3 regions of the Streptomyces sp. NPDC041135 genome follow, and region 3 is predicted to be linked to each of the others. Evidence: riboswitches for the same ligand, from Rfam matches in the RefSeq annotation. Region 3 holds a riboswitch; each other region holds the start of a gene.
The links. A riboswitch is a leader RNA that binds a small molecule or an ion and turns the genes downstream of it on or off. The one in region 3 is predicted to bind S-adenosylmethionine.
Positions count from the first base shown of each region.

Region 1: another riboswitch for S-adenosylmethionine. It lies ahead of ACZ6CZ_RS03400 (aminotransferase class V-fold PLP-dependent enzyme); the one in region 3 lies ahead of thrC (threonine synthase).
Region 2: another riboswitch for S-adenosylmethionine. It lies ahead of ACZ6CZ_RS22010 (amino acid ABC transporter permease); the one in region 3 lies ahead of thrC (threonine synthase).

Region 1 is NZ_JBVIYZ010000001.1:758,097-765,990, reverse strand. It holds gene ACZ6CZ_RS03430 (C40 family peptidase) at 1-18, opposite strand, end outside; gene ACZ6CZ_RS03425 (C40 family peptidase) at 275-1,309, opposite strand; gene ACZ6CZ_RS03420 (NYN domain-containing protein) at 1,521-2,864, opposite strand; gene ACZ6CZ_RS03415 (hypothetical protein) at 2,904-3,143, opposite strand; gene ACZ6CZ_RS03410 (rhomboid family intramembrane serine protease) at 3,299-4,096, shown strand; gene ACZ6CZ_RS03405 (Lrp/AsnC family transcriptional regulator) at 4,093-4,374, shown strand; gene ACZ6CZ_RS03400 (aminotransferase class V-fold PLP-dependent enzyme) at 4,403-5,764, opposite strand; SAM riboswitch class IV at 5,997-6,113, opposite strand; gene trpD (anthranilate phosphoribosyltransferase) at 6,245-7,309, opposite strand; gene qcrB (cytochrome bc1 complex cytochrome b subunit) at 7,448-7,894, opposite strand, start outside.
Region 2 is NZ_JBVIYZ010000009.1:131,041-138,934, forward strand. It holds gene ACZ6CZ_RS22000 (ABC transporter substrate-binding protein) at 1-971, opposite strand, end outside; gene ACZ6CZ_RS22005 (amino acid ABC transporter ATP-binding protein) at 1,083-1,877, opposite strand; gene ACZ6CZ_RS22010 (amino acid ABC transporter permease) at 1,874-2,956, opposite strand; SAM riboswitch class IV at 3,312-3,435, opposite strand; gene ACZ6CZ_RS22015 (glutathione S-transferase C-terminal domain-containing protein) at 3,514-4,410, opposite strand; gene ACZ6CZ_RS22020 (putative leader peptide) at 4,542-4,664, opposite strand; gene ACZ6CZ_RS22025 (hypothetical protein) at 4,928-5,320, shown strand; gene ACZ6CZ_RS22030 (hypothetical protein) at 5,516-6,343, shown strand; tRNA gene ACZ6CZ_RS22035 (tRNA-Pro) at 6,469-6,542, opposite strand; gene ACZ6CZ_RS22040 (hypothetical protein) at 6,695-7,234, opposite strand; gene ACZ6CZ_RS22045 (cupin domain-containing protein) at 7,375-7,719, shown strand; gene ACZ6CZ_RS22050 (hypothetical protein) at 7,850-7,894, opposite strand, start outside.
Region 3 is NZ_JBVIYZ010000006.1:354,763-362,656, forward strand. It holds gene ACZ6CZ_RS17360 (NADH:flavin oxidoreductase) at 1-697, opposite strand, end outside; gene groL (chaperonin GroEL) at 927-2,549, opposite strand; gene ACZ6CZ_RS17370 (cold-shock protein) at 2,955-3,158, opposite strand; gene ACZ6CZ_RS17375 (MoaD/ThiS family protein) at 3,599-3,874, opposite strand; gene thrC (threonine synthase) at 3,871-5,157, opposite strand; SAM riboswitch class I at 5,176-5,317, opposite strand; gene ACZ6CZ_RS17385 (glucosyl-3-phosphoglycerate synthase) at 5,476-6,420, shown strand; gene ACZ6CZ_RS17390 (alpha,alpha-trehalose-phosphate synthase (UDP-forming)) at 6,493-7,894, shown strand, end outside.

The DNA of each region.
Region 1 (7,894 bases), on a different contig from region 3:
GCGGCGATGGGAGCCCACGAGGCCGCTTTCCTTCCGCTGGCTGACAGATACCGCTCCCCGGCGCCGGGGACGGGGATGCCCCGGCGTCGGGGGGAGCGGGCCAGACAGTAGCCCCGGGCAGCGGCGGCGGCCAACGACCACCGGCGGCGACACACCGCCACGCCCCGCCGCTGACGCAGGTCACCGGCGGGGCGTGGAGTTCAGGTCCGGTTGCCGCGATTCGCCCGTTCGGGCGCCTCGCCGCGTTGATCTCCGGCCGTGCGAGGAGGGCGGGTCAGATGCGGACGCCGAACTGGAACGGCATGTTGTTGATCGACTCGTAGCGGACCACGGCGCCGGTGTGCGGGGCGTGCAGCACCTGGCCGTTGCCGGCGTAGAGGCCGACGTGGTGGGCGTCGCCGTAGAAGATGACGAGGTCGCCGACCTGGAGGTCGCTCATGCTGTAGATCCGCGTGCCGGCGTTGGCCTGGGCCTCGGAGGTGCGCGGGATGCTGACGCCCGCCTGGGCGTAGGACCAGGAGGTCAGGCCCGAGCAGTCGAAGGAGGACGGGCCGGAGGCGCCGTAGACGTAGGGCGAGCCGATGACGCTCTGGGCGGCGGCGAAGGCGGCGGCGGCCCGGCCGGAGGCGGGAGGGGTGTCGCCGAGGTCCACCCGCTCGCTGGAGGAGCGGCTGGCGCGCGCCTGCTCGGCGGCGAGGTCCGCCTTCTCCTTGGCGGTCAGGGTGTTGAGCAGCTTCTGCGCCTCGGCGAGCTTGCCCTGGACCTCTTCCTTCTTCTTCTTCAGCTGGGTCCGCGTGGAGGCGAGGTCCTTGAGCTTCTCGCTCGCCTCGGCGCGCTCCTGGGCGAGTTCGCGCTGTTTGTCCTGGATCTTCTTCAGCGCCTCGACCTGCTGGCCGCTCAACTGGTCGAGCGTGGACGCCTTGTCGAGGTAGTCGTCCGGGTCCGAGGAGAGCAGGAGCTGCACGGAGGGGTCGAGCCCGCCCGAGCGGTACTGGGCGGTGGCCATCGAACCGAGGCCGTCGCGCAGCTTGTTCAGCTCCTCCTGGCCGCGGGCGACGTCGTCCTGGACCGTGGAGATCTCCTTCTGCAGCTTCTGCTGCTTCTCCTTGGCGCCGTTGTACTTCTCGGTGGCCTGCTCGGCCTGCTCGTAGAGCTTGTCGACCTTCGCCTTGACCTCGTCCTTGCTCAGCTTCTCGCTGGGCGCCGCGTTGGCGGCCTGAGCGCTCAGGGCGACGGCGGCTGCTGCCGCGGTGGTCAGCACGGTCACGCGGGCGCGACTGGGCTGCTTGGGTCGACGGTGGGACGCCACGGAGACGGGCTCCTTCTTTTGAGTGATCACCCGTGTGGAGGTTCGAGCCCAGACCCTAGTGACCTTGCTGTGATCAGTTCAAATCCTGAGGCGAAAAAACCTGGTTACGCAATGCATTCTTTGCACTCAACGTACATGCAGTGATGCTCGATTGACGCTACGTTGCGTAGCGGTTCGGTCAATTCGGTCATTGCATATGCAGGTTGAACGTTCAGGACAGTCGCTTCAGAAGCACCGCAGAGGCGACGGGCCGGGCACCCGCCCTGGCGACCCCGTCGGCCACCTCGCGGTCGGTCGAGGCGACGATCACCGGCCGGCCCGGCGGCTCGGCGCGCACCAGCTGACGGATCAGCTCGTCGGCCGTGACACCCGGCTTGGAGAACAGCACCCGCACCCCGCGCGGGGGCGCCAGCAGCACCGGCGCGGCCAGTTCGGCGCCGTCGAAGACGCACGTCACCTCGGCGCCGGTCTGCGCGGCGAGCTGGGAGAGCTGCCCGAGCAGGCGCAGCCGCTGCTTCTCCAGCGGCATCTGCGGATAGCCGGTCTTGGTGACGTTGTAGCCGTCGACCACCAGATGCGCCTGCGGCAGGGCGAGCAGCTGGTCCAGGATGGCCGGATCGTTGTCGGACAGCGCCCGGGCGGCGATGTCCTTCGGGGTCATCCGCCCCGGTTCGACCGCGTCCACCGTCTGTGCCGGGCGGACCGACACGGGCGGCAGCGCCAGCTCCCTGCGCAGCCCCTGGGCGGCCTCCAGCACGGTGTCCAGCAGCAGCCGCACCCGCATGTCCTCGACGCTGCGGCCCTCGCGGGCGGCCCGCCGGGTGGCCTCCACGGCGGCCTCCGCCTCGGCGAGCCGGGCCTTGAGCCGCCTGGTCTCGCTGTCCGCCGCGGACAGCTGCGCCTGCCCCTCCGCGCGCACGGCCTCCATCTCGCCCTGCGCCTTGCGCAGGGCGGCCTCGCCGCGCTTGACGTCGCTGAGGGCGGCGCGCAGCTTGCGGTGCAGCGACTCCGCCTCCTTCTTCGCCGCGTCCAGCTCGGCGCGCAGCCGGTCGGACTCGGCCCGGGTCGCCTCGCGGGCGTGCGCCAGCTCCTCGCGCAGCCGCTCCAGCTCCGCCCGGCTCTCGTCGTCGGCGCGCTCGGCGTCCGCCCGCTGCGCCTCCTCGCCGGCCGCGGTGACCAGCTTCACCCAGCCCGCCGGGCGCAGCACGTAGGCCGCGGCCGCCACGTCGAGCGGGTCCGCGGCCGCGGGCGGCGCGCCGCAGTCCAGGGCGCCGGACAGCTCCGGCTGGGCCTCTCTGAGCTTCTCCCCGATGCGCTGGCGGAACAGCGGATCGGTCTCCAGCGCGGCCGCCATCGCGGTCCCGGCGAACTTGGCGCGCCGGTTCGGAGCGAACCGGGCGTACTGCCGCAGCTGGGCGGGCAGTTCCGTCACGGTCAGCCCGCCGAAGCCGTCGGCGACGATCTGCACGACCCGGCGCCGCACGCCGTCGGGCAGCGGACGGTCAAGCACCTCGGCGGTGCCGTCGCCCGGCCCCCCGCCTGCGCTCTCCACCATCCGTCACACCCCAATGCCTGTGCGGGGCCGCTCCTGGCTTCAGGAGTCGGCGCCCGGCCTGTCCACGAGCTCCACCTGGTCCAGCGCGTTGCACCAGCGGCAGCGCACCGATTCGATGGTCTCACTGACCACCTCGCGCTCCTCGACCTTCGGCTCACCCGCCAGGTCGAGGTGGACGTACTCGACGACCTTCGACGAGCGGGTCACGTCGAAGCGGGTGAGATTGCCGCACAGCGTGCAGCGCCACCGGGTCGTGGCGGTCGGCAGGGGAACCGTCATCGTGACTGTTCGCTTCCTTCTAGTCTCCGTGACGCGCCGTGTCCCCGGCGCGTGTGGCTCGTAACCCTACGGCCTGGCGGGTACTCGCCGCCCGTCCGTCCACGGCGGCGAGGCGGTCTGTGCGCATGCGTCCGGTTACGTCATGCTCTGTGTCCATGATCCGTAACAGGGGCGTGGCGGCCGCCCGGACTGTCCGGGCGGCCCGCGGCACGTCGGCGCCGATGACGTACTCCCTCATCGCCCTGTGCTGCCTGCTGTTCGTCCTGGGCCCCGCGTCCGGCCTCACCCCGGGGTACGGCTCCGGGGACGGGCTCGCGGCGGTCCAGCGGGCGTACTTCCGGCGCTGGGGGGTGGTGCCGGCGGAGCTGTTCGCCGCCCCCGGGCAGGAGGCGGCGTCCCCGCTCACCGCCCTGTTCGTGCACGGCAGCTGGGTGCACCTGCTGGGCAACATGCTGTTCCTCTTCGTCTTCGGCGCGATGACCGAGGAACGCATGGGCCGCGTGGGGTTCACGCTGTTCTACGTCGGCTGCGGCTGCCTGGCGCTGCTCGGCTACGCGGCCGCCAACGCCGCCTCCGAGCAGTCGCTGGTGGGCGCATCCGGGGCGATCTCGGCGGTCCTCGGAGCGTTCCTCTACCTGTTTCCCAGCGCCCGGGTCACCAGTCTCCTGCCGTTCCTGTTCTTCCTGCCGGTGCGCTTCCCCGCCTGGGTCGTGCTGCCCTTCTGGGCGGCGCTTCAGTGGCTGGCGGCGGGCCGGGCCGCCCAGGGGCCCGGGGTGGCGTACCTGGCCCACCTGATCGGCTTCGCCACCGGCTTCGGCTACGCCTGGGCGCGCTACGGCCGCCGGCGCCGGGCGCGGGGCGGCGACGGCGGGACGGTGGTGGCCGAGCGGCGTACAGGCCCTAAAGTGAAGGCCGCCCCAGCTCCGGCACCCGAGGGAGAGAACCAGCCGTGATCACCGCGATCGTCCTCATCAAGACCAGCGTGGACCGGATCCCCGAGATCGCGGAGCGGATCGCCTCGCTGGACAGCGTCAGCGAGGTCTTCTCCGTCACCGGCACCTACGACCTGATCGCCATGGTCCGGGTGCGCCGCCACGAGGACCTGGCCGAGGTCATCCCCGGCAGCATCAGCAAGATCCCGGGCGTGGAGGCGACCGACACGCACGTCGCCTTCCGCACCTACTCCCAGCACGACCTGGAGGCGGCCTTCGCCATCGGGCTGGACAACTGACCCGGACCGCTCGGACGGCCCGGACCGCTCAGACGGCCGGCACGCAGCGCCCGTCCTCGGTGCGGTAGCGCCACTTGGCGCCGTCCTCGACCAGTTCCCGCACGGCGTTCACGAACCGCTCGACGTGCTCGTCGGGGGTGCCCGCGCCGAAGCTGACCCGGATGGCGTTGAGGGACTTCTCGCCGGGCTCCGCCTCCGGGGCGCCGCACTCGCCCTGGCTCTGCGGGTCGCTGCCCAGCAGGGTGCGCACCAGCGGGTGGGCGCAGAACAGGCCGTCGCGCACGCCGATGCCGTACTCGGCGGAGAGCGCGGCGGCGAAGTGGGAGCTGTTCCAGCCCTCGACGACGAAGGAGATCACGCCGACGCGCGGGGCGTCGTCGCCGAACAGGGACAGCACCCGCACCCCCGGGACATCGGCCAGGCCCGCCCGGACGGTGTCGATCAGGTGCTGCTCGCGGGCGACGAGGGTGTCGAAGCCGGCCTCGGTGAGCGCCTTGCAGGCGGCGGCGATGGAGTAGGCGCCGATGACGTTCGGGGAGCCGGCCTCGTGGCGGGCGGCGTTCTCGTGCCACTCCACGTCCACGCCGCCGTCCGCGCGCCGGGTCACCTTGCGGCTGGCGCCGCCGCCGGCCAGGTACGGCTCGGCCTCGCGCAGCCAGTCGGCGCGGCCGGCCAGCACCCCGGAGCCGAACGGCGCGTACAGCTTGTGCCCGGAGAAGGCGACCCAGTCGACGTCCAGGTCGCGCAGGGACACCGGGTGGTGCGGGGCCAACTGGGCGGCGTCCAGGACGATCCGGGCGCCGTGCGCGTGGGCGGCGGCGGCCAGTTCCCTGACCGGCCACAGCTCGCCGGTGACGTTCGAGGCGCCGGTGACGCAGACCAGGGCCGGGCCGTACGGGTCGCGGTCGGCCAGCGCCCGCTCCAGGGTCTCCACGGCCTGGCGGGGGGTGCGGGGCGCGTCGAGGTAGCTGACGCGGGCGTCCTGCCAGGGCAGCAGGGAGGCGTGATGCTCGGTCTCGAAGACGAAGACCTGGCAGCCGGCCGGCAGGGCGCGGGCCAGCAGGTTCAGGGAGTCGGTGGTGGAGCGGGTGAAGACGACCTGGTCGGTCTCGCGGCAGTCGAGGAACTCCGCGACCGTCCGGCGGGCGTTCTCGAACAGGTCGGTGGAGAGCTGGGAGAGGTACCCGGCACCGCGGTGGACGCTGCCGTAGTAGGGGGCGTAGGCCGCCACGTCGTCCCAGACGCGCTGGAGGGCGGGCGCGCTGGCCGCGTAGTCGAGGGCCGCGTAGGTGACCTCGCCGCCGGTGACCAGCGGGACGGTGACGTCCCGGCCGAGGACGGGCAGCGGGGCGCAGACGGAGCGGTCGGTGGCAGCGGTGGAGACAGACATGGGTGAACTCCCGTGCAGGCAGGCGGAACCCACCACGCGAGCGGCGGCGCTCGAGCGCGATGAGGTGAAGGACGGCGGATGCCGGAGAACGCCACGACGGCGGGTATGGGGCCGCGGGGCGCGGGAAACGCGGAGGCGGGGCTCTGCGGCCCTATCGCATTCGCTTGCTCACGGAAGGCTCCCTCGAACGACCAGGACCCCTGGCCCCGCGCTCCTTCAGAAGCGCGCGAGGGGTCCGCGCTTGCCGCGGACCTTGCTGTCCGCGACCTGGTCTTCACCCGGGGCACCCCGCCACGGACGGAGGGTTGCCGGACAGTCGGCCGGGGCCGAATGACTGTCGCTCATGACCTGCCGGAAAACGTACGCGACGTGATCGCCGCGCCGCAACCCGTGTCCGGATGCCGGAACGGGAAAACGACCCCCGCGCCGCGGGCGGAGACCACGGTGGCGGGGGCCGGCCGGCCCCCGCCACCGCCCGGCTCAGGCGTTGCTGACGGCCACCCAGCGCTCGAGCGTGCGCTTGGCGGCGCCGGAGTCGATGGACAGCGCCGCCCGCTCCATACCGGCGCGCAGCTGCGCCGCGAGGGGCTCCCCGGTCGGGTCGAGGGCCACCAGGGCCGCCGCCGAGTTCAGCAGGACGGCGTCCCGCACCGGGCCCGTCTCGCCGTCCAGCAGCCGGCGGGCGACCTGCGCGTTGTACGACGCGTCCGCGCCCCGCAGGGCCTCCACCGGGACCGGTTCGATGCCGACGTCACGCGGGTCGAAGGTCTCCTCGCTGACCTTGCCGTCCCGCACCACCCACACCCGGGAGGTGGTGGTGACGGTCAGCTCGTCCAGCCCGTCGTCGCCCCGGAACACCAGCGAGGAGTTGCCCCGCTCGGCGAAGACGCCGGCCACGATCGGCGCCATGCGCGCGTCGGCGACACCGACCGCCTGGGCCCGCACCCGGGCCGGGTTGGTCAGCGGCCCGATCACGTTGAAGGTCGTACGGATGCCGAGCTGGCCGCGGGCGGAGGCGACGTGGCGCAGCGCCGGGTGGAACTTCACCGCGAAGCAGAAGGTGATCCCGGCCTCCGCGGCGACCTGGGGGACCCGCTCCACCGGCAGGTTGAGGTTGACGCCCAGCTTCTCCAGGACGTCCGAGGAGCCCGACGCCGAGGACGCGGCCCGGTTGCCGTGCTTGACGACCTTCGCGCCGGCGCCGGCCACGACGATGGAGGACATGGTGGAGATGTTCACCGTCTTGGCGCCGTCGCCGCCGGTGCCGACGATGTCGACGGTCCGGCCGGGCACCTCGATGACGTTGGCGTGCTCGTACATCGCGCGGACGATGCCGGTGATCTCCTCCACCGTCTCGCCCTTGGCGCGCAGCGCCACCAGGAAACCGGCGATCTGCGCGTCGGTCGCCTCACCGCGCAGGATGCGGTCCATCGCCCAGGCGGTCGCGTCGGCGCTCTGGTCCCGGCCGTCCAGCAGGGCGTTCAGCACGCCGGGCCAGGAACGGCCCGCCGCGGTGTCGCCTCCAGCGGGGGTCACAGCGCTCATAAGCCGCTCCTGGGTCAGGTGTCCCGCACCGCGGGACGGGGAGTCTCGGAGAGTCCACCCTATCCAGCCCCGGGGACCGCGAAGGGCCCCGTCCGAACACCGGACGGGGCCCTTCGACCGTGGCGTGGCGACGTGGGATCAGTGGTGGCCGTGGCCGCTCGTGATCTCCTTGTACTCCTCGGCGGTCGGCTTGGCGATCTGGTTGTCCTCGCCGTAGTAGGCGCCGCTGAGCTTGGCGCGCAGGCGCTCGGTGGTCTTCACCTTGCGCTCGACGCCGTTGTCGTCGACCGCCGGACCGATGGCGGCCGGCTGGTACTGGTGGTGGGCCGTGAGGGTGTGCAGCTGCTCCTGGCTGAGCGGCTCGTGCACCTCGATGAACTCACCGTGCGGCAGCCGCTTGATGATGCCGGTCTCGCGGCCGTGCAGCACCTTGTCGCGGTCCCGGCGCTGCAGCCCCAGGCAGATCCGCTTGGTGGTAATGAACGCGATGACCGGTCCGGCGAAGAAGAAGATCCGGACGAACCAGGTGACGGCGTTGATCGACAGGTGGAAGTGGGTGGCGATGAGGTCGTTGCCACCGCCCAC
Region 2 (7,894 bases), on a different contig from region 3:
TCGGAGAGGTTCCAGGCGGCCAGCCACTTGGCGTACTGCCCGTCGGCCACGAGGTGGTTGATGGCGTCGGCGAAGGGCTTGGCCAGGCCGCTGCCCTTCTTCGTGGTCGCCCCGATCAGGCCCTGCAGGCTCGCGCCCGCGCCGGAGAAGGTGCCCGCGCTGCGGGTCGGGTTCGGCGACTTGGCGGTCTGCGTGACGTGGTAGGCGACGCCCGGGTTGGCGGAGAAGTAGGCGTCGATGCGGCCGCCGGTCAGCGCCAGGTAGGTGGCGTTCTTGCTGGCGTAGTGCTTGACGGTGACGTTCTTGCCCTCCTTCTTCAGCTTCGCCTGCCACTCCAGGAGGATCTTCTCCTGGTTGGTGCCGTTGTCCACGGCGACCGTCTTGCCCGCGAGGTTGCGGTAGTCGCCGTCGAAGTTCCACGTGCTCTTCTTCAGCACCTCGAAGCCGACGTTGTCCTTGCGGTAGGAGGCGAAGTCGTACTTCTTCTTGCGCTCCTCGGTGTCGGTGATGTTGGCGAAGGCGGCGTCGTACTTGCCGCTGTCGACGCCGACGAACATGTTCTCCCAGGTGGCGTTGGAGAACTCGGCGTTCAGCCCGAGGACCGCGGCGACCAGCCGGGCGAGGTCGGGTTCGGCGCCGGTGAGGGTCTTCTGGTCGCTGCCGACGTACGCCAGCGGCGGGAAGCCGTCGGGCAGGGCGCCGACGCCGACGCGCAGGACACCGCTCTTGCGGACGGAGGCGGGCAGTTCGGCCCGTATCGACGCGACCTGGGAGACCTTCAGCGCGGTCTGCCGGGCGGCGCCGTTGGACAGCTGGCCCACGGTCACCGTGCCGGTGGCGTCCTTCACCTGGGCGGAGGTGGCGGCGTCGCTGTCGCCGCCGCAGGCGGCGAGCCCGGTGGCGAGGGTGGCGACGGCGGTCGCCGCGGTCAGGCCGCGCAGCAGGTGGCGCCGGGTGAAGTGGCTGGGCATGGCTGTCCTGTTCGTTCGGTGAAGTGCGACGGTGTATCGGTGTGTCGGTATGACGGTGTGTCGGTAAGTCGGTTCATGGACATGTCGAGCGGTATGCGTGATGCCGGGGTGTCAGAGGACCTTGCTGAGGAAGTCCCGGGTGCGGGTGTGCCGGGGGTTGTCCAGCACCTCGGCGGGCGGCCCCTGTTCGACGATCCGGCCGCCGTCGATGAAGACGACCCGGTCGGCGACCTCGCGGGCGAAGCCGATCTCGTGGGTGACGATGACCAGGGTGGTGCCGCTGGTCGCGAGGTCCTTGATGACGGAGAGCACCTCCCCCACCAGTTCGGGGTCGAGGGCCGAGGTCGGCTCGTCGAAGAGGATGATGCCCGGCCGCAGCGCCAGGGCGCGGGCGATGGCGACGCGCTGCTGCTGGCCACCGGACAGCTGCCGCGGATAGGCCTCGGTCCGGTCGCCGAGGCCGACCCGGGTGAGCAGTTCGCGGGCCAGCTCCCGGGCCTCGGCCCTGGGCAGCCTGCCGGTGGCGGCCGGGGCGGCGGCGACGTTGTCGAGGACGGTCAGGTGCGGGAAGAGGTTGAAGTTCTGGAAGACGAAGCCGATCCGGCTGCGCTGCGCGAGGATGGCCCGCTCGCTCAGCTCCTTCAGCCGGTCTCCGCTGCGCCGGACGCCGATCAGTTCCCCGCCGACGCTGACGTACCCGATCTCGGGCTTCTCCAGGTGGTTGATGACCCGCAGCAGGGTGGACTTGCCCGAGCCGGAGGGACCGAGGATCACCGTCACCTCGCCGGGGCGCACGGTCAGGTCGATGCCGTCCAGGACGCGCTGGGCGCCGTACCACTTGTGGACGTCGTGGACCTCCAGCGCGGCGGGGGTGAGGGCGAGCGTCTCGGTCTCGGTGGCGGTCATACGGCGGCCTCCTGGCGCAGCCGGGCGCGCAGGGCGCTCAGCCCGGCCCGTGCCTTCTGAAGCGGCGTCGGCGGCAGGGCGCGGGTGGCGCCCCGGGCGAAGTACCGCTCGACGTAGAACTGGACGACGGACACGGCGCTGGTCAGCAGCAGGTACCAGACGGTGGCGACCAGCAGCAGCGGCACGATGTCGCCGGGGTAGGTGCTGCCCATGGTCTGCACGGAGCCGAACAGGTCGAGCAGCGACACGTAGAAGACCAGGGACGTGCCCTTGATCAGGCCGATGAGCTGGTTGACGTAGTTGGGGGTGATGGACCGCAGGGCCTGCGGGAAGACGATGCGGGTGAACTGGTAGCCCCTGGGCAGGCCGAGCGCGGCCGCCGCCTCGTGCTGGCCCTGGTCGACGGCGAGGATGCCGCCGCGGACGACCTCGGCCGCGTAGGCCGCCTCGTTGAGGCTGAGGCCGACCACGGCGACCGTCATGTCGGTGGCCAGCCTCGACTCGTCGAAGGTGACGAACGCCGGGCCGAAGGGGACGCCCAGGCTCAGCGTCTGGTAGAGGGCGCTGAAGTTGTACAGGAAGATCAGCACGACGATCAGCGGCACCGAGCGGAACAGCCAGGTGTACGTCCAGCTCACCGCGCGCAGCACCGGGCTCCCGGAGAGTCGGCCCAGGGCCAGCAGGACGCCGCCGAGGAGTCCCAGCAGGGCGCTGAGGGCGGCGACTTCGAGGGTGATGAGCAGGCCGTCGAGGATGGTGGGCCGCAGGAACCAGTAGCGGAAGCGGTCCCACTGGTAAAAGGGGTTGGTGGCCAGTCCGTGCAGGATCTGGGCCACCAGCACCAGGACGACGGCGGTGACGATCCACCGCCCGGGCCGGCGCAGCGGCTGAACGCGCTGTGCGGTCAGCGCCTTTGACGGCCTGTCGGCCGCGGGCGCACCGGCGGACGGCTGCCCGGCCGGCGGCAGGCCGACGGAGGGCTGCTCGGCCGCCGGCGGGCCGGCTGTCGGCCGGTCGGCGGGCGGGGAGGGTGCCTGCGTGTCGGTGAGGGACACGGTGGCGCCTGGGGGTTCACTCATGGCGGGCTCCGGCGGGAGTCGGACACCCCCGGCCACGGCGGATCACACGTGGGCTGCCGGACGGCACCGGGACACGGGGCGGCACACGGGAACGCGCGGGAAACGGGGGCGGGGCGGGCAACGGCGCACCGCGGCAGCGGTGTTCGTCGGGTACGCGGGCTGGGAAGTGGCGTCAGCCCTGACAGCGGGCACGGCCCGAGGCCGTACACAGCGCACTGTTCACGCGGAGCAGATCGACGGCTCGGTCGGAGACGAGCAGGCCCGCGAACGACCGTACGCAGCCCTGCGGCCGGCTCGGGGCCGTCCTGGGAGCTGCGTACATGGCGTCACCTGTCACTGTTCCGGCCCCGGAGGGCCTTCGCGCTTACCGAAACGTCATCCGTGAAACGTCATCCGGTCCGGTCGTCACCTGGGGCACCCCACCGCGGAGCGAGGGTTGCCGGTCAGCGAGCCAGGGCTTGTCGCTGACGCTCATGACCGTTCTGAGCCGTAAGTTAAGGCAGTCGGCCGTCGTGCTGTCAACGGCCGTCCAGGGATTGGACGCGGGCGAACCGCTCTCACCTGCGAGCGACGTCCGGGGCGTCCGCGGTGTAGGCCGCCCAGTCCAGGATCTGGACGGCGGCTCCGGCGGCCTCCAGGCCGGTGCAGCGGCCGTGGTGGCGGCGGGCGATGCCGTCCAGGTCGAGGTGGGCGCCGAAGGCCGGGTGGGCGGCCAGGCGCCGGGCGTAGGCCCACAGGGCCGCGTGTCCGGCGATGCGGTGCACGGCGGCCGCGTCCAGGTGGTTGCGGTGCACGGTGTCCAGCTGGACCAGCGCCACCCAGGCCTCGATGTCGGCAGCGGTGAGCCGGCCGCCGACGAGGTACTCCTCGCGGGCCAGCCGCCGCTCCAGCAGGTCCAGGGCGCGGAACAGGGTGTCCAGCGCGGCGGCGCGCTCCGCCGGGCCGGTTCCGGCCGCTCCGGCGCGCTGGGCGGCCTCTTCGATGCCGTACGCGCACAGCCGCTCGACGTCGGCCAGCTCGGTCGCCTCGGTGCCGGCGCCGCGGGGACGCAGCGAGGTGGGGCCGTCGTCGCGGAAGCGGCCCAGGTCGCGCAGGATGTCGGGGGTGTGGGTGCTGACGATCCGTCCGGACCAGTCGTCGCTGAGCACCGGCGCGAGGGCCGGCCCGGAGTAGCGGTGCGCGCTCGCCTCGTACAGCGGACGCAGGGCGGAGTGGCCGCCGCCGGGGCAGTCCGGGACGGCGGGCAGATGGTCGACCGGACAGCTCTCGGCGAGGTCGAGGACGCTGTGGGTCACGGCGAGGCGCAGGCCGTCGGGACAGGCCGTGGAGAGATGGAGCCGGTAGCGGTGCGGCACGGCGTAATGGCCGCTGCGGGCGTCCCGGCCGATGCGGCCCCGGAAGGCGGGAGCGGTGCCGCGGGCGGACGGAGCAGCGGCGAGCGGACGGACGGACATGCGTCTCCCTGGGTCAGGGTGTGTGGTCAGGGTCTACCGGTGGGCGGTCAGGGGTGTGGACCGGATGCGGACCGGATGCGGCGGGAGCGTCGGCGGCAGGATGCGCGGGGATGGGTGCACGAAGGCGCGGCTCAGCCGCGGCGGCTGAGGGAGCTGCACACCCGCAGCAGGTCGATGTGGCGGCGGGAGGTGAGGAGGGGAGCGCGCCACGGCGTACGACCGGCCCGGCCGGTGACCGTCTCGAGGCGCCCCATTGTTTCCCTACCCGTTCACTAGGATTCCCTCTGGAGTGTCGATCCGCCCCGGCACGGCGTCAAGGGGGCGTCCACGGTGAGGACACCCGGATGCGCGATCCCGGCGGGAGTTCCGGGTGCGGGCCCGCCCGGGTTGCCGTGCGGCGGGCGGCGCGGTGCGCTGGAGAGCGGACGGGGTGCGCGGGAGGCGGAGCCGGACGCACCGAGGGGAAGCGCGGGGCGCGCCGCAGGGCGGTGCGCGGGCGCGGGAGGAGCCGGATGCCATGGGACGGGACGACGACGACTCGCCCGGCGCGTCCGTTCCCGCCGCCGTGACGGAGACCTTCGCCTTCGCCTGTGACGCCTGCGGGCACGTCTGGCGGGCCGACTTCCGGCTCATGTTCTTCACCGACCCGGCCGAACCGACGGGCGCCGGTGCCCAGGAGTACGTCGACGAGGCGGGCCGGGCGGTGCGCTCGCCGCTGGCCGACGCGGTGTGCCCCCGCTGTGGAAGCCGGCGGGTCGACGTGTCGGCGCCGGGCGGGGCCGGGCGGCGCGGGCCTCCCGCGCACCGGGTCCGCCTGTGGCTGCACCGGCACCTGCCGCCGCGTCCGCTCCGGCGTCCGCGCCGCCGCGGGTCCGGGCCGCCGGACGGGAAGGGCGGCCCCGCCCGGTGAACCCGCGGCCGGACTCCACCGGTGCGAGCCCGGCATCACCCGGACGGCCCGCCGGAACCGGTCGGCGCGCGTCACCCGGACGGCCCGCGGGAACCGGTCGGCGCGCGTCACCCGGACGGCCCGGTGCGGCTGGCCGGTCACCGGGGCCGGTGGTGGCGTGGGAGCAGGTTCCGCGCTCCCGAGGAGGCAGTCGCCATGAAGCGTCCGTACCGTCCCGTGCGTCTGCTCGCCGGCACCCTGACGGCGGGGGCCCTGCTGGCCACGGCTGCCTGTGCGGACGGCGGCGGCTCCTCCGGCACCGCGGCCTCCGTCTCACCCGCCGCCGAGCGGTCCCCGTCGCCGTCCGCCACCCCGCTGCTGACCGGGCCCGGTGCGAAGGCGGCCCTGATCACCGAAGGAGACATCGAGGAGGACTGGACGCAGGTGGACGACGCGTCGACCTGGAGCGACAAACTGCTCGTCGGCAAGGTCGACGTCGCCGCGTTCGTCAACGGCAAGTCGACCGCGGCCGACTGCCAGAAGCTCATGGACAGCCTCTACTCGGACACCCTGCTGGGCCGCGCCACCGGGGCGTCGGCGCTCACCGGATTCACCCAGCAGGACTCCCGGCTGCTGTACCAGGTCGGCGACTACGGCCAGGCCTCGCTGAACAAGACCCTGGACTGGCTCAAGAGGCTGCCGCAGGAGTGCGACCAGTTCACGGTGGACAGTTCGGACAACTCGGACGACGCGAACGGCGGCAAGCGGACCGTGCAGGTGGTCGCGGCCTCGCTGCCCGAGGCGGGTGACGCCCGGCAGGGAGTGACGGTCACGGTGCAGGGCTCGACGAACGGCCAGCCGGTCACGCTCACCCTGGACGTCGCGGTGCTGCGGGTCGGCGCCTCAGGGGCCGCGGTCACCAACGGCGGTACCAGCGGCGCCGATCACAGCAGCACGAACCTGGCGGTGAGCAACGGCGCCCAGCGGCTGCAGGACGTACTCGCCGGAAAGACCCCGGGCGGCGAGCCGAGCAACGTCGACTGATCCCCGGCGCCGCGGACGCCCGACGTCCCGACGTCCCGGAGGCCGGGAAGTGGGCACTCGGAACGCAGCACTCGGAACGCGAAAGGGCCGTCACAGACTCGCGTCTGTGACGGCCCCTCGCACCGTCGGGACGACAGGATTTGAACCTGCGACCCCTTGACCCCCAGTCAAGTGCGCTACCAAGCTGCGCCACGTCCCGGTGCGGTGCCACGCGGTGTCTCCCGCGTGATCGCGCAGGTCAACCCTACCGTACGCGCACGGGTGCCGCGGCCGCCGAGACAGCGGCGGGACCGGCGGCGGGGCGGGGGCGGACCGACGGCGGGGTGGGGCGGGGGGCCGGCTGCCGCGCGCCTACTTGATGAGCGCGTTCGCCACCACCACGACCACCCCGAGCAGCGCGTCCACCGCGCCGATGAGCAGGGCGGCCGGCCAGGTGCGCGCCGCGGCCCGGGCGGTGACCAGGCCCAGGGTGAACAGAATGGCGATGTTCAGGCCGAACGCCGGGTACTCGACGCCGTTCGCCGGCCACCAGCCCCACCCGGCCCCGGCGAGCAGCAGCACGGTCGGCAGGACGGCCGCGACCAGCGGCCACTCCTGGACCAGGGCGCGCAGGACCTCCCAGCGGCCGTGCGGCGTCCGCTCGGCGATGTAGTGCGCGTAGCCGTGGGCGAGTGCGGAGGCGAGGGCGGTCACCACCAGCCAGAGGGCGTCGTAGCGGCGGCTCGCGGTGGAGCTGTGGCCGTACTGGGTGAGCGCGGCGACCAGCGAGCTGGCCAGGACGGCGCCGTAGACCCCGCCGAAGAGGAGCGCCTCGCGCGTGTCGTGCCGCGGGCGCGGCTCGCCGACGGCCGCCGCGGAGTCGCCCATGCGCTCGGCCGTGGAGTCACCCATGCCCTCCACGATCACCCGGCCCGGGCGGCCACGCCAGCCGGCCCGCCGCCGTGCGCCGCGACGAAGTGTCCGCCCGCCGGGCCCGATGCCCCACACACTGTCGGCGGCGGCGTGCGGCGGCGGCTCGCTAGGGTCGGCGCATGACCCACAGCTTCGCGCTCCACATCCCCGACGCCGACCTCGAGCCGGAACCCCTCGACCCGGAGCGGATCGTCTCCGGCACCCCCGAGGTGACCGGGAAGGTGGTCTGGGAGTCGGCGGACGGCCGGCAGCTGCGGGGCGTCTGGCAGATCACGCCCGGGGTCGTCACCGACACCGAGGCCGACGAGCTGTTCGTGGTGATCAGCGGGTCGGCGACCATCGAGGTCGAGGGCGGGCCGACGCTGACGGTCGGCCCGGGGGACATGGCCGTCCTGCGTGCGGGCGACCGGACGACGTGGACCGTGCACGAGACGCTGCGCAAGGCTTACGCGATCAATCTGTGAGCCGGTTGGGGGCGGCGGGCCGGCGGCGGCCGGACGCGCCCCCGGTGCCGCACGGACGCGTGAGCACCCCGCGTCCGTCCCGCGTCGGCGCCGCCCGCCCGGTCGCGCGCGGCGTCCCGGTCAGCGGCGGTCAGCCGCAGTAGCGCACCAGCCACTCGTCCGCGTGGTAGCGGTC
Region 3 (7,894 bases):
AGCGGAACAGGACGGGGAAGTCCGGGGAGACGGCCGCGCGGACGGCGGCGACGACCTCGGCCGCGAACCGGGTGCGGGCGACCGGGTCGCCGCCGTAGGCGTCCGTGCGGCGGTTGGTGCCCGCCCACAGGAACTGGTCGAGGAGGTAGCCGTGGGCGCCGTGCAGTTCGACGCCGTCGAAGCCGATGCGCTCGGCGGCGGCCGCGGCCTCGGCGAACGCGGCGACGACGGCGTCCAGGTCGGTGCGGGTCATCGCCCGGCCGGTGCCCTCGGTGCCGTCGATGCGCAGTCCGGAGGGGCCGACGGCGGGGGCGTCCGGGAAGGGCGGCTGGCCCTGCTCGCGGACCATGCCGACGTGCCACAGCTGCGGGACGATCGTGCCGCCCGCCGCGTGCACGCCCTCGGCCACCTTCGCCCAGCCCGCCAGCTGCTCCTCGCCGTGGAAGCGCGGGACGCGGTTGCTCTGCCCGGCCGACTCGTGGCCGACGTAGGTGCCCTCGGTGACGATCAGGCCGACGCCCGCGGCCGCGCGGCGGGAGTAGTACGCGCGCACGTCGTCGCCGGGGACGCCGCCCGGGGAGAACTGGCGGGTCATGGGGGCCATCGCGATCCGGTTGGGCACGGTCAGGCCGTTGAGCGCGACCGGGCGGGAGAGGATCTGGGCCGCGCGGGTGGCGGGGGGCGTGGTGGCCGTCACGGTGGGGGCTCCTCGGGTAAGGGGCGGGCACGGCACCGGCCGGAAGGTCGACCGGCTGGTATGTGCACGCGCATCGAGTACGTCTCCCTGCGCAACGACCGGCCCCCGCCACCGCATTCCGCCGCCCGGCGCGCCTCCCGTGTGACCCCGGACACGCCGGAGGGCGGCACCCCCTGCGATCCAGGGAGTGCCGCCCTCGGCGACGGACGGGTCCGATCCTCGAAGAGGATCAGAAGTCCATGTCACCGCCCGGCATGCCGCCGCCGGCCGGAGCGGCGTTCTTCTCCGGCTTGTCGGCGATGACGGCCTCGGTGGTGAGGAACAGCGCGGCGATGGAGGCGGCGTTCTGCAGCGCGGAACGGGTCACCTTCGCCGGGTCGATGATGCCCTCGGCGACCAGGTCGACGTACTCGCCGGTCGCGGCGTTGAGGCCGTGACCCGGGGTGAGGTTGCGGACCTTCTCCACCACGACGCCGCCCTCGAGGCCGGCGTTGACGGCGATCTGCTTCAGCGGGGCCTCGAGCGCCAGCTTGACGGCGGCGGCACCGGTGGCCTCGTCGCCCTCCAGCTCGAGCTTCTCGAAGACCTGGGAGGCCTGGAGCAGGGCCACGCCACCACCGGCGACGATGCCCTCCTCGACGGCCGCCTTGGCGTTGCGGACGGCGTCCTCGATGCGGTGCTTGCGCTCCTTCAGCTCCACTTCGGTGGCGGCGCCGGCCTTGATGACCGCGACACCGCCGGCGAGCTTCGCCAGGCGCTCCTGCAGCTTCTCGCGGTCGTAGTCCGAGTCGCTGTTCTCGATCTCGGCGCGGATCTGGTTGACCCGGCCCTGGACCTGCTCGGCGGAGCCGGCACCGTCCACGATCGTGGTCTCGTCCTTGGTAATAACAACCTTGCGGGCGCGGCCCAGGAGGTCCAGGGTCGCGTTCTCCAGCTTGAGGCCGACCTCCTCGGAGATGACCTCGCCGCCCGTGAGGATGGCGATGTCGCCGAGCATGGCCTTGCGGCGGTCGCCGAAGCCCGGGGCCTTGACGGCGACGGACTTGAAGGTGCCGCGGATCTTGTTGACGACCAGGGTCGACAGGGCCTCGCCCTCGACGTCCTCGGCGATGATCAGCAGCGGCTTGCCCGACTGCATGACCTTCTCCAGGAGCGGGAGCAGGTCCTTGACGGAGCCGATCTTGGAGTTGGCGATCAGGATGTAGGGGTCGTCGAGCGACGCCTCCATCCGCTCCATGTCGGTGGCGAAGTACGCCGAGATGTAGCCCTTGTCGAAGCGCATGCCCTCGGTGAGTTCCAGCTCCAGACCGAAGGTCTGGGACTCCTCGACGGTGATGACGCCTTCCTTGCCGACCTTGTCCATGGCCTCGGCGATCAGCTCGCCGATCTGGGTGTCGGCGGCGGAGATGGAGGCCGTGGAGGCGATCTGCTCCTTGGTCTCGACGTCCTTCGCCTGCTCCAGCAGGGCGGCGGAGACGGCCTCGACGGCCTTCTCGATGCCGCGCTTCAGGGCCATCGGGTTGGCACCGGCGGCCACGTTGCGCAGGCCCTCGCGGACCAGCGCCTGGGCCAGCACGGTCGCGGTGGTCGTACCGTCGCCGGCGACGTCGTCCGTCTTCTTGGCGACTTCCTTGACCAGCTCGGCGCCGATCTTCTCGTACGGGTCCTCGAGCTCGATCTCCTTGGCGATGGAGACACCATCGTTGGTGATCGTGGGGGCGCCCCACTTCTTCTCGAGGACGACGTTGCGGCCCTTGGGGCCGAGCGTCACCTTCACGGCGTCCGCGAGCTGGTTCATGCCGCGCTCGAGGCCGCGCCGCGCCTCCTCGTCGAACGCGATGATCTTGGCCATGTGAAGTGGTCCCTCCAGGACTGGGGGTGATTCCTTCGGACCGCGCCCGCGCCCGCGACGGACGGCTCGCCTACCCCGTGGTTCCTTGCCCCACTTGGTCTGCGGCCTCACCGACCCGGTCCTTCGTTGTCACTCTCACCTTCAGAGTGCTAACGCCAATGATTAGCACTCGGCACCCCCGAGTGCAAGCGCCGGCCGGGATCGGAGGCGCACTGTCAGCCTCCCGCGAACAGCGGGGAGGAGCGCGCCGGCCCAGCACGCGCCCCGGCGCGCGCCCCCGTACCCCTCTCGCGCCCGTCGCGGCGTGCGCCATCGGGCCCGGGCCGCGCCGGCCCGCGCCGGCGCAGGGCGAAGGGCCCGCCCCCTGGCCGGGTGCGGGCCCTTCGTGACGAGCGGTGAGAATGTCTAGGCGGTGACGCGAACCATGTCGGCCTGCGGACCCTTCTGGCCCTGCGAGATCTCGAACTCGACCCGCTGGCCCTCTTCCAGGGTGCGGTAGCCGTCCATCTGAATCGCGCTGTAGTGGACGAAGACGTCCGCACCACCGTCGACCGCGATGAAGCCGTACCCCTTCTCCGCGTTGAACCACTTGACGGTGCCCTGAGCCATGCCTAACTCCCCTATTACTGGCCCTTGCACAGATCCGCACTTCGCGGACCCGGGTCAGACCTCACCCCCCAACGTTGGGGGCGTGCGCCGGAACGCGTCGACCGCGGCCGAATGTATCTGTCCAACTGCCGTCTGCAACAGGTCAATCGGACGGGGAATTCTGGACGAACGGCGTCCGGAATGTGCGCCGAATGCATCCGAATGCAGGGCAAGTCGGGCCCCACAAACGCCGCAAAGGCCACATAAAGGCCAGTCAATTTGGCGACTTCTCGTCGGGCGGGCGCCGGCAATCCGGGGCTTGCGACCCGGGAACCGCGGGCGGGTTCCCCAACCTTACCCCGCTCAACCACACTGAATTGCCCCTTCCGTTTCTCGCGCGGAAGGGGCAATTCGATGAACAGCCGGTGACCTCGATTACCGAAGGTAATGACCGGCCCGCGTCAGCCGCCGGCGACCGCCGGAATGATGGAGATGCCGGCACCGTCCGGAGTGGCCGTCCCCAGACCCTGCTCGAAGCGGACGTCGTCGTCGTTGACGTACACGTTGACGAAGCGGCGCAGCTTGCCCTGGTCGTCCAGGACCCGGGCGGCGATACCGGTGTGGTTCTTCTCCAGGTCCTCGATGACCTCGGCGAGGGTCGCGCCCTCGGCCGTCACCTCGGCCTGTCCACCGGTGTAGGTGCGCAGGATGGTGGGGATGCGGACGTTGACGCTCATGATGCGAGGCCAGCCTCTCGGAAAGAGTCCAGGGTGGGGCGGATGGTCGCGGTCAGGCCCGTGCCGGCCACCGCGTCCAGGGTCTTCAGGCCGTCACCGGTGTTGAGGACGACCGTGGTCAGCGTGGGGTCGAGCAGACCGCTGTCGATGAGCTTCTTCGTCACGCCCACGGTCACACCGCCGGCGGTCTCGGCGAAGATGCCCTCGGTCTGCGCCAGCAGCCTGATGGCGTCGACGATCTCCTCGTCGGTCACGTCCTCGACCGCGCCGCCCGTGCGGCGCGCGATGTCCAGCACGTACGGCCCGTCGGCCGGGTTGCCGATCGCCAGCGACTTGGCGATGGTGTCCGGCTTCTGCGGGCGGACGACGTCGTGACCGGCCTTGTAGGCGGTCGACACCGGCGAGCAGCCCTCGGCCTGCGCGCCGAAGATCCGGTAGGGCCGGTCCTCGACGAGGCCCAGCTCGATCAGCTCCCGCAGACCCTTGTCGATCTTCGTGAGCTGGGAGCCGGAGGCGATCGGGACGACGATCTGGTCCGGCAGCCGCCAGCCGAGCTGCTCGCAGATCTCGTACGCCAGCGTCTTGGAGCCCTCGGCGTAGTAAGGCCGCAGGTTGACGTTGACGAAGCCCCAGCCCTCGCCGGCCGGGTCGCCGATCAGCTCCGAGCAGAAGCGGTTCACGTCGTCGTAGTTGCCGTCGATGCCGACCAGCTCGCCGCCGTAGACCGCGGCCATGACGACCTTGCCCTGCTCCAGGTCGTGCGGGATGAACACGCACGAGCGCAGGCCCGCCCGGGCGGCGGCGGCGCCCACCGCGCCGGCCAGGTTGCCGGTCGAGGAGCACGACAGCGTGGTGAAGCCGAACGCGCGCGCCGCCTCCAGCGCCTGGGCCACCACGCGGTCCTTGAAGGAGTGCGTCGGGTTACCGGAGTCGTCCTTCACATACAGTCCGCCGGTGACGCCCAGCGACCGGGCGAGGTTGTCGGCCTTGACGAGCTTGGTCCAGCCGGGGTTCAGGTTGGGCTTGCCGGCCACGTCCGCCGGGACGGGCAGCAGCGGGGCGTAGCGCCAGATGTTCGCGGGGCCCGACTCGATGCGGCGCCGCAGTTCCTCGGTGTCCCAGGCGGAGAAGTCGTAGGCGATCTCCAGCGGACCGAAACACTCCTCGCAGGCGAACACCGGGCCGAGGGGGACGCGGTGACCGCACTCCCGGCAGCTCAGGGCCGCGGCGGGACCGAGGTCGACGGTGGGATTGCCGGTGGTGGCAACAGTCTGCACAGCCATGTGAGGCGAGGCCCTTTCTCCTCATCTTCCTCACGACGCATCTCGCCGTGAGACGGATTTGGCACCTTCCCTAGCCGGGAGCCTCGCGCGTGGACGAGTACCGACTGGAGGGTTGCCGGGGCTTCATCGGGCCGTTTCCCTCTGCCCCTCTGGATGAGCTGTATGGAGTTGTGAACGCGGGTGACCCCGGACATGCGATGGTCATCGGCGTTGTTCAAGACTGTAACCGAAGGCCAGGACAGTTGAGAGAGTCGTCCGTACCGCGAGATGGATCACATGGTCACGCCATGTGGTCACGACAGTGAGGAGCACCGGACCGTGCTGGAAGAAGTCGAGCGCTGGCTGGCCACTCGCTCCTGGTCCGTGGCCGACCGCCCGCTGCACCGGATACTGGCCGCGAAACAGCGCACGGGCCAGTCCGTCTCCGTCGTCCTGCCCGCCCTCGACGAGGAGCGGACGGTCGGGGACATCGTCGCGGTGATCCGCCACGACCTCATGCGGCAGGTCCCGCTCGTCGACGAGATCGTCGTCGTCGACTCGGGGTCCACCGACCGCACCTCCGAGGTGGCCGCCGCCGCGGGCGCCCGGGTCGTCCACCGCGACGACATCCTGCCGCGCGTCCCGGCCGTCCCCGGCAAGGGCGAGGTGCTGTGGCGCTCGCTGCTGGTCACCGGCGGGGACATCGTCTGCTTCATCGACGCCGACCTGCGGGAGTTCTCCTCCGACTTCGTCTCCGGGATCGTCGGCCCGCTGCTGACCGACCCGGACGTGGACCTGGTCAAGGCCATGTACGACCGCCCGCTCGCCGGCGCGGCGGGCCAGGGCGGCCGGGTCACCGAGCTGATGGCCCGCCCGCTGCTGAACATGCACTGGCCGCAGCTGGCCGGGTTCGTGCAGCCGCTGGGCGGCGAGTACGCGGCCCGCCGCTCGCTGCTGGAGCAGCTGCCGTTCCCCGTCGGATACGGCGTGGAGCTGGGGATGCTGGTGGACGCGCTGCACCTGGTGGGCCTGGACGCGCTGGCCCAGGTGGACGTGGGCGAGCGCGTCCACCGCCATCAGGACGGCCAGGCGCTGGGCCGGATGGCCGCGGCCATCTACCGCACCGCCCAGCTGCGGCTGGCCCGCGGGCATCTGATCCGCCCGGCCCTGACCCAGTTCGAGCGGGGCGAGGACGGCTTCGAGCCGCGCACCTACTCGGTGGACACCGAGGAACGGCCGCCGATGGCGGAGATCGCGGAGTACGCGGCGCGCCGGGTGGCCTGACCCGGTGCCTGCCGGGCCGGGCGGCACCTTCCGTACGTTTGAGCGTTTCCGGGCCGGGCTAGGTTGAGGCGTATGGCTTCCACGCACGCTGCTGAGGTGCTGGTCGCGTCCAATCGCGGCCCGGTCTCGTACGAACTACGCCCCGACGACGGAAAGGGCTCGCTGCACGCCAGACGAGGTGGCGGCGGGCTCGTCTCGGGTCTGTCGGCCATCGGGCCGGACGCCGGCGCGGTGTGGGTGTGCGCCGCGCTGAGCGACGCCGACCGCGAGGCGGTGCGCCGGGCCGGGGGCGGGCACCTGCCGGCCGAGGACACCGGCGGGCAGCGCGTGCGGATGCTCGACATCGACGCGGACGTGTTCGCCGACGCCTACAACGGCATCGCCAACTCCGTGCTGTGGTTCATCCACCACCTGCTCTACCAGACCCCTCTGGAGCCGGTGTTCGACGCGGAGTTCCGGCGCCAGTGGGCGGCCTACCGGGAGTACAACCGGGCCTTCGCCGAGGCCCTGGCCGCGGAGGCGGCCGAGGGCGCCGCGGTGGTCATCCAGGACTACCACCTGGCGCTGGCCCCCCGGATGCTCCGCCAACTCCGCCCGGACCTGCGCATCGGGCACTTCTCGCACACCCCGTGGGCGCCGCCGGACTACTTCCGGCTGCTGCCCGACGACATCGCGGCCGAGCTGCTGAGCGGCATCCTGGGCGCGGACCGGGCGGCGTTCCTGACCCGGCGCTGGGCGGACGCGTTCACCGACTGCTGCCACGCGGTGCTGGGCCCGGGCATCCCCTCCGGCACCCGGATCGGGGTGCACGGACTGGGCGCCGACGCGGACTTCCTGCGGGAGCGGGCGCACCGGCCGGACGTGGACGAGCGGATGGCGGCGCTGCGCGAGGAGATCGGCGAGGGCCGCAGGACGGTCGTCCGGGTCGACCGCACCGAGCTGTCGAAGAACATCGTGCGCGGCCTGCTGGCCTACCGCCAGCTCCTCGACGACCACCCGGAGTGGCGCGAGCGGGTGGTCCACGTGGCCTTCGCCTACCCCTCCCGGCAGGACCTGGCCGTGTACCGCGACTACACCGCCGAGGTGCGGCGGGTGGCCCAGGAGATCAACGACGCGTACGGCACCCCGGGCTGGACGCCGGTCGTGCTGCACGTCAAGGACGACTTCGCCCGCTCGCTGGCCGCCTACCGGCTGGCCGACGTGGCCCTGGTCAACCCCATCCGGGACGGCATGAACCTGGTCGCCAAGGAGGTCCCGGTCGTCTCCGACGAGGGCTGCGTGCTGGTGCTGTCCCGGGAGGCGGGGGCGTACGAGGAGCTGGGCGAGGACGCCGTCACGGTGAACCCGTACGACATCCAGGGCACCGCCGAGGCGCTGCACCGGGCGCTCACCCTGCCCGCGGCGGACCGCGCCGAGCGGACCAAGCGGCTGGCCGCCGCGGCCACGGCGCTGCCGCCGGCCCAGTGGTTCCTGG